2 regions of the Pseudomonas sp. NyZ480 genome follow, and region 1 is predicted to be linked to the other one. Evidence: riboswitches for the same ligand, from Rfam matches in the RefSeq annotation. Region 1 holds a riboswitch; the other holds the start of a gene.

The links. A riboswitch is a leader RNA that binds a small molecule or an ion and turns the genes downstream of it on or off. The one in region 1 is predicted to bind cobalamin.
Region 2: another riboswitch for cobalamin. It lies ahead of cobO (cob(I)yrinic acid a,c-diamide adenosyltransferase); the one in region 1 lies ahead of P3R38_RS13535 (CbtB-domain containing protein).

Annotation. Positions count from the first base shown of each region.
Region 1 is NZ_CP120626.1:2,963,331-2,970,814, forward strand. Features, by position in the region: partial or broken gene P3R38_RS13530 (IS481 family transposase) at 1-9, opposite strand, end outside; cobalamin riboswitch at 2,101-2,323, shown strand; gene P3R38_RS13535 (CbtB-domain containing protein) at 2,417-2,602, shown strand; gene P3R38_RS13540 (CbtA family protein) at 2,613-3,305, shown strand; gene P3R38_RS13545 (cobalamin biosynthesis protein) at 3,305-3,715, shown strand; gene cobM (precorrin-4 C(11)-methyltransferase) at 3,748-4,500, shown strand; gene P3R38_RS13555 (DUF1272 domain-containing protein) at 4,567-4,809, shown strand; gene P3R38_RS13560 (response regulator transcription factor) at 5,026-5,640, shown strand; gene P3R38_RS13565 (transporter substrate-binding domain-containing protein) at 5,654-7,484, shown strand, end outside.
Region 2 is NZ_CP120626.1:1,346,385-1,353,868, reverse strand. Features, by position in the region: gene P3R38_RS06100 (cobyric acid synthase) at 1-633, opposite strand, end outside; gene cobD (threonine-phosphate decarboxylase CobD) at 630-1,622, opposite strand; gene cbiB (adenosylcobinamide-phosphate synthase CbiB) at 1,615-2,523, opposite strand; gene bluB (5,6-dimethylbenzimidazole synthase) at 2,523-3,170, opposite strand; gene P3R38_RS06080 (cobyrinate a,c-diamide synthase) at 3,167-4,462, opposite strand; gene cobO (cob(I)yrinic acid a,c-diamide adenosyltransferase) at 4,459-5,070, opposite strand; cobalamin riboswitch at 5,193-5,411, opposite strand; gene P3R38_RS06070 (C40 family peptidase) at 5,555-6,088, opposite strand; gene P3R38_RS06065 (NlpC/P60 family protein) at 6,224-6,859, opposite strand; gene hda (DnaA regulatory inactivator Hda) at 6,986-7,484, opposite strand, start outside.

The sequences.
Region 1 (7,484 bases):
CCAAGGCATGGTCAGAACCTCGAATACCGACCCTGTCAGTCAAAGACTGTTACCTATGTGCGTGATCTGATTTGTAACCCATGTGGGTGAGTCATGCCGCCAGACCTTTTTGGCTACTTTTTGGGGCGTCTGCCAAAAAGTGACCCGCTGTAAGAGCGGAAAGGTGGTTGAGCGTCGCTTTGGCAAATGGATATGCCCATGCATCCATAAACCAAAACTTTGAAGCACAGATTTAAGGGCGGCATTCAGATAGCGTGAATATCCATTCGCCATGGAGGGGCTCATTCACCCTTTCGCCTTTACGGCGACCTACTTTTGCTCTTGGGCAAAAGTAGGCAAAAACCGCTGGCTCCTATCATCCGGCCCCTACGCTTCGCTTCGGGGTTCCCTCGCTACGGGCTTGCTCCCGGGAGGACCGCGCTGAACGGCCCCTCCTGGGCCGCAGCGCTTGACGGGCATCCATGCCCGTCACCTCCCTCCGCAAGCCCTACGCTCGGCCTACTGACGTCGCAATTTGCAGCGCCTGGAATATCGCGCATTAAAAGCAAAAGCGGAGCATGAAATACCAACTCCGAACAACAACAACAACAACAACAACAACAACAACAACAGCTAAACCAGCCGCACATTCAATATTAAAACTATAAATGCGAGGCAAATTTTCTTTTGCTTCGCTTTGCTCTTGCTTCTAGCGCGCGGTAGTTCAGACGCCACCTAATGCGACTTCAGGAGGCCGAGCGCAGGGCTTGCGCAGGGAGGTGACGGGCATGGATGCCCGTCAAGCGCTGCGGCCCAGGAGGGGCCGTTCAGCGCGGTCCTCCCGGAGCAAGCCCGGAGCGAGGGAACCCCGGAGCGCAGCGCAGGGGCCGGATGATAGGAGCCAGACTTTTTTGGTTACTTTTTGGGGCGTCTGCCAAAAAGTGACCCGCTGTAAGAGCGGAAAGGTGATTGAGCGTCACCTTGGCAAATGGATATGCTCACGCATCCAGAAACCAAAACTTCAAACTTCAAACTTCAAAGCACAGATTTAAGGGCGGCATTCAGATAGCGTGAATATCCATTCGCCATGGAGGCGCTCACTCACCTTTTCGCCTTTACGGCGACCTACTTTTGCTCTTGGGCAAAAGTAGGCAAAAACCGCTGGCTCCTATCATCCGGCCCCTACGCTTCGCTTCGGGGTTCCCTCGCTACGGGCTTGCTCCCGGGAGGACCGCGCTGAACGGCCCCTCCTGGGCCGCAGCGCTTGACGGGCATCCATGCCCGTCACCTCCCTCCGCAAGCCCTACGCTCGGCCTACTGACGTCGCAATTTGCAGCGTCTGGGATATCGCGCATTAAAAGCAAAAGCGGAGCATGAAATACCAACTCCCAACTCCCAACAACAACAACAACAACAACAACAACAACAACAGCTAAACCAGCCGCACATTCAACATTAAAACTATAAATTCGAGGCGGACTTTCTTTTGCTTCGCTTTGCTCTTGCTTCTAGCGCGCGGTAGTTCAGGCGCCACCTAATGCGACTTTAGGAGGCCGAGCGCAGGGCTTGCGCAGGGAGGTGACGGGCATGGATGCCCGTCAAGCGCTGCGGCCCAGGAGGGGCCGTTCAGCGCGGTCCTCCCGGAGCAAGCCCGGAGCGAGGGAACCCCGGAGCGCAGCGCAGGGGCCGGATGATAGGAGCCAGACTTTTTTGGTTACTTTTTGGGGCGTCTGCCAAAAAGTGACCCGCTGTAAGAGCGGAAAGGTGACTGAGCGTCACCTTGGCAAATGGATATGCTCACGCATCCAGAAACCAAAACTTCAAACTTCAAACTTCAAAGCCCAGATTTAAGGACGGCATTCAGATAGCGTGAATATTCATTCACCATGGAGGCGCACATTAACCCTTTCGCCTTTACGGCGACCTACTCCGGCCCCTACGCTGCGCTCCGGGGTCCCCTCGCTACGGGCTTGCTCCCGGGAAAACCTAGGCTCGGCCCCCTGCCCTCGCATTTGGCTGCGCCTGAACCAACCCGCATAGAGGAGCAACAACAAAGCGACAACGACGCAAAATCGCTGTTGAAATGTAACTGCATTTGACGTGCATCCCGCCCCGTGCTCTCCTTACGCCTTGCGTTCAGGTGCCCCATCAGGGGTGAAACGGGAAACCGGTGCGTCACAACCCCCGACAGGGGTGGACAAAGCCGGTGCTGCCCCCGCAACGGTAAGCGAGCGAAGCGTCTAGACCACTGTGCCAGCACCCCTGGCATGGGAAGGTGACCCTTTACAAGGAGCCCTGCTCCTCCTCGTGAGCCCGGAGACCGGCCTGGCGTTCATGAACACCCCGCGGTGGGCGGGCGCTGTCGCATTCCCCTGGGCACTTCGCGCTCGGGGTTGCCGCGCCTGCCCATTGCCCACAAAAAGCAGAGGAACGCGTCATGCCCGTCACCAGCGCCAAACACACCGTCGCCACCCCCGTTACCCTGAGCCAGCGTGTCGTCATCGCCGTTGGTGCCAGCCTGCTGGGCCTGTGCCTGGTCTACTTCGCAGGGTTTTCGCACATCGAGGCAGTGCACAACGCCGCCCACGATACTCGCCACAGCGCCGCCTTCCCCTGCCACTGAGCCTGCCCGCATGATCAAGCGCATCGCCCGTACGGCAGGCTTCAGCGGCCTGCTTGCCGCCCTCCTGCTGACTTTGCTGCAGAGTTTCTGGGTTACACCCCTGATCCTCGAAGCGGAAACCTACGAGTCCGCCACCCCCGCTGTCGAGCCGCACAGCCATGAGGGCCAAGCCGCTCACACCCACGAACACAGTGAACAAGCCTGGTCGCCGGAAGATGGCTGGCAACGCGTGCTGTCCACCACTGGCGGCAATCTCGTCGTGGCCGTTGGTTTCGCGCTGATCCTGGCTGCACTGTACAGCCTGCGCGAACCCAGCCGCGTAGCCACCGGCGCACTGTGGGGCCTGGCCGGTTTCGCGGTGTTCTGCCTGGCGCCCACCCTTGGCTTGCCACCGGAACTGCCCGGCACCGCCGCCGCTGAACTGGGGCAACGCCAAACCTGGTGGATCGGCACCGCTGCAGCGACCGCACTGGGCCTGGCACTGCTGGTTTTCGCTCGCCACGGTTTGCTCAAGGTCGTGGGCGCCGCCCTGCTGGTGCTGCCACACGTGATCGGCGCGCCGCAGCCTGAAGTGCATCAAAGCCTGGCCCCCGAAGCGCTGGAAACCCAATTCGTGTTCGCCTCGTGGCTGACCAACGCGGCCTTCTGGGTAGCGCTGGGCCTGATCAGCGCTTGGCTGTACCGTCGCTCCAGCCAGGCTTGATGGCCTGCGGGGTGTCCTCGTCCCTGCTCTATGCAGGCTTCGGTTGCCGCCAAGGCTGCCCGGCGGCCACGCTCGACACCCTGCTATGCCAGGCACTGGATGCGCATGGCCTGCCACTGACGGCACTTGGCGGCATTGCCAGCATTCCAACCAAGGCCGATGAACCAGGGTTGCGGCAACTCTGCGCGCGACTGGGCCTTCCGCTAACCGTATTCGACTCGGTACAACTACAGCCATTCGAACCGCTATTGAGCCACCGTTCACCAACGGTGTTCGCCCACAGCGGCTGCTGGGGCGTGGCGGAGAGTGCCGCATTGGCGCTTGCCACCCACCATCACGGTTCGGCCAGGCTTGTCGTGCCCCGTCTTGTGCTCGGCCCGGCTACCCTCGCCCTTGCTTGTGGCCGATAATCGCTTCATTCATTTATCTGCAAGGACTCTCCATGACGGTCTACTTCATTGGTGCCGGCCCCGGCGACCCGGATCTGATCACGGTCAAGGGCCAGCGCCTGATCCGTCAGTGCCCCGTGATCATCTACGCAGGTTCGCTGGTTCCGCCAGCCGTCCTCGAAGGCCATCAGGCACACACCGTCATCAACAGTGCCCAGCTTCACTTGGAGCAAATCATCGAGGCGATGCGCGATGCCCATGAAAAGGGGCTGGATGTAGCTCGTGTCCACAGCGGCGATCCAAGTCTCTATGGCGCCATCGGTGAACAGATCCGCCACCTGCGCGAACTTGGCATCGACTATCAGATCGTACCTGGCGTTACCGCCGCTGCCGCCAGCGCCGCCCTGCTCGGCTGCGAGCTGACACTGCCCGATGTGGCGCAAACCGTGATTCTCACACGCTATGGGGACAGCTCCCCCATGCCGGCTGGCGAGCAATTGGGCGACTTGGCCCGCCATGGCAGCACCCTGGCCATTCATCTAGGGGTGAAACACCTGCCGCGTATCGTGGACGAGCTGATGCCCCACTATGGCCCTGATTGCCCGATTGCCGTGATCCATCGCGCCACCTGGCCCGATCAGGACTGGGTGCGTGGAAACCTTGGGAATATCGTCGAACGCGTGGCGGCCAAGGGCTTTCGCCGCACCTCGCTGATTCTCGTCGGCCATGTACTTGGGGATGCCCCCTTTGCCGAGTCCGCCCTGTATCGGGCAGGTCACGCCCACCTGTATCGCCCTGGCGATTGACCATTGCCAAGCGCCTGAAGCCCGTAGCAGACTCCGCTGTACCTCTCTCGAACCGGAGTCACGTCCATGCTGGAGCTACGCCCGAATTGCGAATGCTGCAATGCCGATCTGCCGGGTGACAGCCCGGATGCGTTCATCTGTTCCTTCGAGTGCACGTTCTGCCGTGCGTGCGCCGATACCCGTTTGAAAGGCCGCTGCCCGAACTGCTCTGGGCAATTGGTGGCTCGCCCCAGCCGCGTAGGCCAGGCTCTTCGCGACAACCCCGCCTCCATAGAACGGGTGCTAAAACCACACGCCGCTTGCGCCTGATCTGTCTTGGGCATCGCCAGGGTTCGCTTGGCGATGCCTATCTCAAGCATCTTGTAGGATTTTTCAACAGGTATCGGCTGCTTATTCAACAGTTCTATACTCGCCGTTACCAATCATCCTGAATGGAAGTATCTTGCAGCGCTGCTGAAAAAGCCGATGCAGACGTATTCCTGACAGTTTCAGGAAACGGACCACCTTCCGACAGGAGTTAGCTACATGACAACCGTGCTGATCGTCGACGATCACCCCATCGTGCGTCTTTCATTGCGCTTGCTACTTGAGCGCGAACGTTTTCACGTCGTCGGCGAAGTGGGCGATGGCAGTGAAGTCGCGCAGAAGGCACGGGAGCTGCGCCCGGACGTGGTGGTGCTGGACATCGGCTTGCCCGGCCTGGACGGCATGGAGGTGATCAAGCGCCTGCAGAACATGGAACCCGCACCGAAGATAATGGTGCTTACCGGCCAGGCCACCGACCTCTATGTACGCCGCTGCCTGGATGCCGGTATCGGCGCCTTCGTCATCAAGGATGAAGACCACGAGGCGCTGATCTTTGCCTTGAAGGCCCTCGTCAAAGGCTACTCGACCTTCCCGCAGATGTCCGTGAACAGCAATTCTCTGGAAAGCGAAACCGTGCGCCTGAGCAGCCTCTCCAACCGTGAGATGGAGGTGCTTCGGCGCCTGTCGCGGGGCGAAAACAACAAGAATATCGGTACCTGCATGAACCTCAGCGCCAAGACCATCAGCACCTATCGCGGGCGCATCATGGAAAAGCTCAAGACCGAATCGCTGGTAGAGATGGTCGATCTGGCCAAGCGCAACAACGTCAACTGAGCAATCCGCTGCCATGAAGCGCCCACTGTCGACCATGCTGCTCGCCCTGTTCCTGGCCTTGCCCCTTTGCGCACTGGCCGATGGTGAACCGCGAGACCTGCTTGCACGCGCGTTGAGCGCTGCCTCGCCGTTGACGCTGGATGCCCAGGACCGCCAATGGCTCCAGCGGCGCGAGGCACTGATCCTGGGCAGTTCCCGCCCCGACTATCCGCCGTTCGAGATCAACACCAGCCTGTCGGACTACGAAGGCCTGAGCGCAGACTACGCCGGACTGATCGCCGAACAACTGGGGGTGCCCATCAAGGTAATGCGCTTCGCCAATCGCCACGAAGCGATTGCCGCACTGCGCGACGGTCGCATCGACCTGTTGGGCAGCTCCAACGCATTCGAGGCTGACGATGCCCACCTGGTCCTCAGCCAGCCTTATACCGACGACCTGCCGGTCATCGCCACTCGCGAAGGCCGCTCCCTGAAAAGCAACCTGGAACTGGATGGGCTGCGCCTGGCCATGGTCGATCACTACCTGCCAGGCGAGGCTGTACGCGCGCTTTATCCAAAGGCCCAGTTGAGCCTCTACCGCTCTACCCAGGCCGGCCTTGCCGCCGTCGAACTGGGCGAGGTGGATGCCTACCTGGGTGATGCGATCAGCACCGACTTCCTGATCGGCAAGAGCTACCAAGGCACGGTCAAGATCGACCACTTCTGCCTGGCACCGGGAGGCACCTTCTCCTTCGCCCTGGCCAATGACAATCCACGCCTGAAGCGCCTGGTGGACCAGGCCCTGGACAGAATCAGCGAGAGTGAGCGCCTGAACATCCTGCGGCGCTGGACCAGCGGCAACACCAGCTTGCTGATGGAGCGTCACCTGGCCGCACTGACCGCCGAGGAAGAAGAATGGATCGCCCGGCACCCTACCGTCAGCGTATTGATCAACCCGGCACTGGCACCACTGACGTTCAACAACACCCAACAGCGCTTGAGTGGCATCACGTTGGAACTGCTGAAACAGATCACCCTGCGCACCGGCTTGCAGTTCAAGTTGATCGAGCAGCATTCGGTGCAGGCCATGGTGGACCAACTGGCCCAAGGCCAGGCGGACATGATCGGCGCGCTAGGCTACGGCGTGGCACGTGCTCGACAACTGCGCTTTACCCGCCCCTACCTGGTCAGCCCCAGGGTACTGGTGACCCGCAGCGCCTTGGCTTCGCCAACCCAGGCCACCGCCCTGGATGGCCAGCGAATTGCTTTGTTGCGGGGCGCACCGCAGCTGGCGGACGTGAAACGCCAGTACCCGCACGCCAGTATCGTCGAAGTCGACAACCCGCTTGGGCTGATGGAGGCCGTGGCCAACGATGAAGCCGATGTCGCCTACAGCAACCATATCAATGCGACGTACTACATCAACCACGTTTTCAAGGACAAACTGCATATTGCCGCCGTCCTTGGCGACGAACCCGCCGTCGCCGCATTCGCCGTGGCACCCGGCCAGCCAGTACTGCAGGGCATCCTCGACAAGGTGCTGCTGAGCATCCCGCCGGAAGAGCTGGACCAATTGATCAATCGCTGGCGCACCAGCACCGTGGTCAGCGATAGTCCATGGCGTGACTATCGCACCCTGGCCTTGCAAGTGCTGGTGCTGTCCACGTTACTGCTGGCTGGCGTGGTGTTCTGGAACAGTTACCTGCGCAAGCTTATTCAGCAGCGTACCGAGGCCCAAAGGGCCCTGCAGGACCAACTAGCGCTGAGCCGCGGCCTACTCGAGCAACTGCGTCAGGCCAAGGAGGATGCCGAACAGGCCAGCCAGACCAAAAGCACCTTCCTGGCAACCATGAGCCATGAAATCC
Region 2 (7,484 bases), 1.6 Mb from region 1:
CAGCCAGTCCAGCCCTGGCTGTAACAAGGCGATGTCGCCGCGGAAACGGTTGATGACGAAGCCTTTGACCCGCGCCTGCTCGCTGGGAGAGAGCAGCTCCAGGGTGCCGACCAGGTGGGCGAACACGCCGCCCCGGTTGATATCGGCCACCAGAATCACCGGGCAGTCGACCGCTTCGGCGAAGCCCATGTTGGCGATGTCGCCAGCCCGCAGGTTGATCTCTGCCGGCGACCCAGCCCCCTCCACCATCACCACGGGGTACGTGGCGCTAAGGCGCTGGTGAGAGGCCAGCACCGCCTGCATGGCGATGGCCTTATAGTCGTGGTAGGCCACTGCATTCATGCTGGCGACCGCTCGACCGTGGATGATCACCTGGGCTCCGGTATCGCTGTTGGGCTTGAGCAGGACCGGGTTCATGTCGGTGTGCGGCGCCAGTCGGCACGCTTGGGCCTGGACCGCCTGGGCCCGGCCGATTTCCCCCCCGTCGGCGGTCACCGCACTGTTGAGGGCCATGTTCTGTGGCTTGAAGGGCACCACACCGATACCCTGGCGCAGCAGCCAGCGGCACAGGGCGGTCACCAGGGTACTTTTGCCAGCGTCGGAGGTGGTGCCTTGCACCATGAGGGTGGTCATGCCATTTCCTTGTGGTAGTCCGCCAGGGCCAAGGCGAGACGCTGCTCGTCCGCCGCAGTGGCGGGCAGGCCCAGGCGCACGGCTGGCGGCTGGTCGAACAGACGCACCAGAATGCCGCGCCGGGCGAGAAACTCATGCAACTGCGCCGCCTGCTCGCAGCGTACGTACTGGAACAGGTCACAGCCACCGCTGGGCGCCAGGCCCACGCCTTCGAGCACCGCCGCAAGGCGTTGGCTGGCAGCGGCGCAGCGGGCGATCTGGGCCTGATGCGCTGCGTGGTCGGCGTAACTGGTCTGTGCCAATACCCGAGTCGGCCCGCTGACGGTCCAGGGGCCAAGCCTGTCTGCCAGCAGCGCCAGCAATACCGGCTCGGCCGCCACGAAGCCCAAGCGCACGCCGGCCAGACCGAAGAACTTGCCGAACGAGCGTAGAACGATCAGGCCTTCGCGCTCGGCGCAATCGACCACGCTGAATGCGGGCGTGTTGTCCATGAAGGCTTCGTCGACCAGCAACCAGCCGCCTCGCCTGGCCAGCCGGGCGTGCCACGCCAGCAAACGCTCGCGACTGATCCGCTGACCCGTGGGGTTGTTGGGGTTGACCAGCACCAGCACGTCCAGGCTGTCGAGCGTGGACTCGACGCTGGACGCATCCAGCTCGACCAGCGTATGCCCGGCCCGTCGCCAGGCGTGCGGGTGCTCGGCGTAACATGGCGCCAACACCCCTACCCGCCCCGATGGCCGCAGCAGTGGCAAGGCCTGGATCGCCGCCTGGGAACCTGCCACGGCCAGCAACTGGCTGGCGCCGTAATAGGCTCGCGCTGCTGCTTCCAGGCCATCTTCGACCTCAGGCAGACGGGCCCAGGCGTCCACGGGAATCGGCGGGATCGGGTACGGCCACGGGGCGATGCCGCTGGACAAGTCGAGCCATTGCTCGCGGGCAATCCCGTATTGCCGCACCGCGCGCAGCAGACGGCCACCGTGTTCAAGCATTCAAGTAAGCTCCCAGGCAGATTACCAACAGCCACAGCCATACACCCCGCTGTACCAGGCTCCAGCCGCGCTCGATGGCCTCGGCATCGGCCATCGGCCCTTCGCCCAGCCGAGGTCGCTCGTGCAGTTCGCCGTGGTACACCGCCGGGCCACCAAGCTCGACGCCCAGCGCACCGGCGCCCGCCGCCATCACCGGCCCGGCATTGGGGCTGTCCCACAAGGGCCCCTGGTTGCGCCAGCAGGCCCACGCCAGGCGGGTCTTGCCAAGCAGCGCGTAGGTCAGCGCCACCAGCCTTGCGGGAATATAGTTCAGTGCATCGTCGATGCGCGCCGCCGCCCAGCCGAAGCGTTCGAAACGCTCGTTGCGATAGCCCCACATGGCGTCGAGCGTGTTGCTCAGGCGATACAGCACCACACCGGGAGCGCCCGCCACGACGAACCAGAACAGCGCGGCAAACACCGCATCGCTGCCGTTCTCCAGCACCGACTCGGTAGCCGCCCGCGCCACGGCGGGCTCATCCAGCTCACGGGTTTCGCGGCTGACCAGGTAGCCGACACGGCGCCGCGCTTCTTCAAGGTCGCCGTGGCGCAGGGCATTGGCCACCGGGAGCACGTGCTCGCCAAGGCTGCGCAGCCCCACGGCGCAATACAGCGCCAGCACGTCCACCAGCCAGCCGATGCAGGGCAGCCATGACAGCAGCAATGCCAGCAATGTCAGCGGCACCACAGCCAGGAACCAGGCACTCACGCCGTGACTGCGCCAGCCACGTCCACCGGCATTCATCCGCTGCTCGAGACGCGACGCCAGTTTGCCGAAGCCGACCAGTGGATGGCGCCGGCGCGGCTCGCCCAGCAACGCGTCCAGGGCCACTCCGGCCACGGTCAGCAAGGCCACGCTCATCAACGCTCTCCCCAGTGGTTTTCGTACAGCATCTCGCTCAAGGGCCGTTGTTCGGCCCAGTTTTCCAGCACCAGCATCGGCGCCGGGTAGAACTCGGTGACCGGTCCCAGGCACAGCACCGCCACCGGCTTGGCGCCCGCCGGCATCCCCAGCAGGTCTGCCAGGGCCTGCGGCTCGAACAACGATACCCAGCCCATACCCAGCCCTTCGGCACGTGCGGCCAGCCACAGGTTCTGAATGGCGCAGGCCAGAGACGCCAGGTCCATTTCCGGGAGGGTGCGTCGGCCGAAAATGTGCGGCTCGCGGTTGTCCATCAAGGCCGCCACCAACACCTCGGCACAGTCGCTGATCCCTTCGACCTTGAGCTTCATGAAGTCGTCGGAGCGTTCGCCAAGGGCCTCGGCGGTGCGCACTCGCTCCTGTTCAACCAGGGCCTGGATACGACCACGCAGCTCGCGCTGGCTGATGCGGATGAACCGCCAGGGCTGCATCAGGCCGACGCTGGGTGCCTGATGCGCGGCCGCCAACAACCGACCAAGTACCTCGGGGGCTATGTCGCCACCGGCGAAATGGCGCATGTCGCGACGCTCGCCGATGACCCGGTAGATGGCGGCGCGTTCTGCGTCGCTGTAGGCGTGTTCGCTCATGGCTGCAGCAGCGCCGCCGCCGCTTCGGGGTTGGAGGGGAAGTAGAAGTGCACGTAGGACGCCGTCAGGCGCCCCAGGCGATAGACCGCTTCATTGCCCCGCCCGCCATTGGGGCTGAGTCCTCGGGCGATCGGCTCAAGCTCGGTCATGGTCAGGGAATGGTGGTATGTGTGCCCACGCAAGGTGCCCTCTGGCAGTTCCACAGCCTGCAAGGCCAAGGCGGCAAGGCGTTTCTGCATGATCGCTTCGCCAGGCAGCAGGCCAAGCAACTCGGCCCGCTCGCCCGCCACGTCGGTCAACGCGTCGAGCAGGTACAGCATGCCGCCACACTCCGCCAGCAGGGGCTTGCCTTGCGCGTGGTGGGCACGCAGGGCGTCGAGCATCGAGGTGTTGGCAGCCAATGCATGGTGGTGCAGTTCGGGGTAGCCTCCCGGCAGGTACAGGCTATCGACCAGGGGCATTTCACGGTCATGCAGGGGCGAGAAGAACTCAAGCTGCGCGCCCAGGCTTCGCAGCACGTCGAGGTTGGCACCATAGGTGAAGGCGAACGCTTCGTCCCGGGCCACCCCGATGCGCACGCCAGCCAACGACGACGACAGCTGACGCGGCTCCGGTGCGGCGAAAGTGACCGCCGGTGGCAGGCTTGCGTCGCAACTGGCGCCCAAGGCTTCGGCAGCTGCATCCAGGCGGGCGTCGAGGTCATTCAGTTCACTGGCTTGGACAAGCCCCAGGTGACGACTGGGCAGCTCGATGCCACGCTCGCGGGACAAACCGCCATACCAGCGCAGGCCTTCGGTCAGGCTGCCTTCGAGCAATTGGGCGTGACGCAGGCTGCCGACGCGGTTGGCCAGCACGCCGGCGAACGGCAGGTCGGCCTGGTAGCGCGCCAGGCCCAAGGCCAATGCTCCAAAGGTCTGGGCCATGGCCGTGCCGTCGATCACCGCCAACACCGGCACACCAAAATGACGCGCCAGATCGGCGCTCGAAGGGGTGCCATCGAACAGGCCCATGACGCCCTCGATCAGGATCAGGTCGGCTTCGGCAGCGGCTTCCCATAGCAAGCGACGGCTCTCCTGCGCACCGATCATCCACAGGTCCAATTGGTAGACCGGCGCACCACTGGCCCGCTCGAGGATCATCGGGTCGAGAAAGTCCGGCCCACACTTGAACACTCGTACCTTGCGCCCAAGGTTGCGATGCAGCCGTGCCAGCGCAGCGGTGACGGTGGTCTTGCCTTGTCCGGATGCAGGTGCGGCGATCAACACCGCAGGGCATTGGCGCGCTTGGTTCACAGTTCCACGCCCTTCTGCGCACGGATACCGGCCTGGAACGCATGCTTGAGCATGCCCATTTCGGTAACCGTGTCAGCCATCTCGATCATTTCGGGCTTGGCTGCGCGGCCGGTGACGATCACATGCTGCATTGGCGGGCGAGCCTGGATATCGGCCAGCACCTGGTCGAGATCGAGATAGCCATGCTTGAGGGCGATGTTCAGTTCGTCGAGCACCACGAACTGCACCGAAGGGTCCTGCAGCAACTGCCGCGACACCGCCCAGGCCGCTTCGGCAGCAGCGATATCGCGCTGACGGTCCTGGGTTTCCCAAGTGAAGCCCTCGCCCATGACGTGGTAGCGCACCTGCTCGGGGAAGCGGCGGAAGAACAGCTCTTCTCCCGTGCTGTTGCGGCCCTTGATGAACTGCACCACACCACACTGCATGCCATGGCCCAACGCACGGGCGAGCATGCCGAACGCCGAACTGCTCTTGCCCTTGCCGTTGCCGGTCAGCACCAGCAGCAGGCCGCATTCGTTGGGGGAATTGGCGATGCGCTCGTCGATGATCGCCTTCTTGCGCTGCATACGCGCCAGATGACGTTCGTCGCGTTCGGTGGTTTCGCTCATGAGGGTTCTCCGCAGGCTGACGCCACGCGAGAAGCGGCGGCAGGTCGATAGGCAGGCAGACGGAGGACGCGCAGGGGCCATGACCCGCTCTGGTCACGGTGCACCGCGCATCACCCTCCGTGATGCCGTTGGCAGTATCAGGCCGGTCTCCGGGCTCGTGAGCGGGCCTGTGGCCCTGGCCTGCGCGCCTTCCCGGGCGTTCACCCAGTGGCCCTGCGCGGCCGCGTCTCACCTACCGTTGCGGGGGCAGCGCCGGGCTCGCGTCTTCCGACGCCCACCGGCTTCCCAGTTTCACCCTGCCCAGTCGAGGCTGGCAGGACACCTGAAACACGCGCGAAGGTTAGAGGGTTGGGCCGGGAGCGTCAATCGAAGCGCTCGTTCGACGAGCGGGGTCATTCTCCAGGACGCGGCGCGGCGGTGGCCTGGCGACTTACCTCGGTGACCGCCGCAAGCGCCAGCGCTCGCCGGGGATGCGATCAGCTGATCAGCGGTTCTGCGCCAGGTGGCCTTGGGGAATGACTCGCTTGGCCTGCAGGTAGGCCTTGGCCCAGTAGCTGTTGGACAGGTAGTCCAGGCGCACCGTGCCGCCTGTGGAAGGCGCATGCACGAAGCGGCCTTCGCCCACGTAGATCCCGGCATGGCTCACTTGCGAGCCGCCACCGGTGGCGAAGAACACCAAGTCCCCGGACTGCAGCGCATTGAGGTCCACCGTTGGCGCACGCATGACGATCATTTCGCGGGTCGATCGCGGCAGGCTGATGCCCGCTGCATCGCGGTAGACATAGCCGATCAGGCCACTGCAATCGAAGCCGGAATCCGGCGTGTTACCGCCCCAGCGATAGGGGGTACCGACCAGGCCGATGGCGCGTATGAGCACATCGTCGGCAATCGGCGAAATGTCAGGCTGGGCGTACGGGATCTGTGGCTGAACCACAGGGGCCGGTGCCGGAGCATGGCTGGAACAGGCGGCAAGCAGAGCCACCAGGGAAAGGAATGCGAAGCGCGCCGTCATCGCCATGGCCAGAACTTCCTGTCTGAGACCGTAGGGCCGCAGCCCAAAAGAGTTGAGAATTTAGATTAGACGCTTTCTATAAATGCGCACGGCGGCGAGCTTTTCAGCATCGCCGCCGCGGCAGGGTACATCATTTTGCCATCAGTTGCGCGCGATATTGGTCGGCGCCATCGCCAAGGCTCGCTTGGCTTCGATGAAGGTCTTGCTCCAGTAGCGATCACCGAGGCTGTCGATGCGCACACCACCGCTGCGGCGGCTGCTGGAGTGGATGAACTGGTTGTCACCCAGGTAGATGCCAGCATGGCTGACACGACCACGGCCATTGGTGCTGAAGAACAGCAAATCGCCCGGCTTGAGCTTGTTGCGCGCCACTTTCGGTGCGTCGACGTTGATCATCTCGCGGGTAGAGCGCGGCAAGGTCACACCCGCCTCTTCGCGGAACAGGTAGCCGATGAAACCGCTGCAGTCGAAGCCCGACTTCTCCGAGGTACCGCCGAAACGGTAGCGCGTGCCGATCAACGACATGCCACGTTCGAGAATACTGTCGGCCAGGGCCGGCAATTGGTAAGGCTTGCCGCTGGAGAAAGCCTCCAGGTCATCTTCGGTGGCCAGGTCCTCTTCGCTGAATACCGACGAAGTGGAAGTCTTGGCGTTGATCGCCGACGTCGAGGCGACCGGGGTGTGATCCTGAGGCTGGGAAACCGGGCCATGAGCCGCGCAGCCAAAAAGCAGGGTCACGAGTGCGAGTGGCACGAGGGGTGCGAAGCGCTTCAGCATGGGCACGACCGTGTCTGTAATCCTTTAGAAGGTGGAAACTATGCCTTCTATCGGGACCATTTGCAAATTTTATCGAAAAAGATGTGACTTTTCCGTGACGCTGCTGCAAGCCCCGTATTTCGGGGCTTACCAGCCGAGGGTTTCCTTGAGGAAAGGAATGGTCAGCTTGCGCTGCGCTTGCAGCGACGCTTGGTCGAGACGTTCGAGCAGGTCGAACAGCGCGCTCATGCTTCGGGTGCCACGGGTCAGGATGAAGTGGCCAACTTCGTCGGTCAGGTGCAGCCCCCGTCGCGAGGCCCGCAATTGCAGGGCTCGCAGCTTGTCTTCGTCGGACAACCCACGCATCTGGAAGATCAGCGCCAATGTCAGGCGCGACTTGAGGTCGGGCAACTTGATCGGCAGCTCACGCGGTGAGCTGGAGGCCGCCAGCAACAGGCGCCGACCGCTATCGCGCAGCCGATTGAACAGGTGGAACATGGACTCTTCCCAGTCCGCCTTGCCGGCGATAACGTGCAGGTCGTCGATGCAGACCAGCTCGTACTGCGCCAGGTAATCCAGCAGTTCCACGCCTCGGTCGAGCAGTTGCGCCAAGGGCAGGTAAACCGCGGGCTCACCGCGCTGCTGG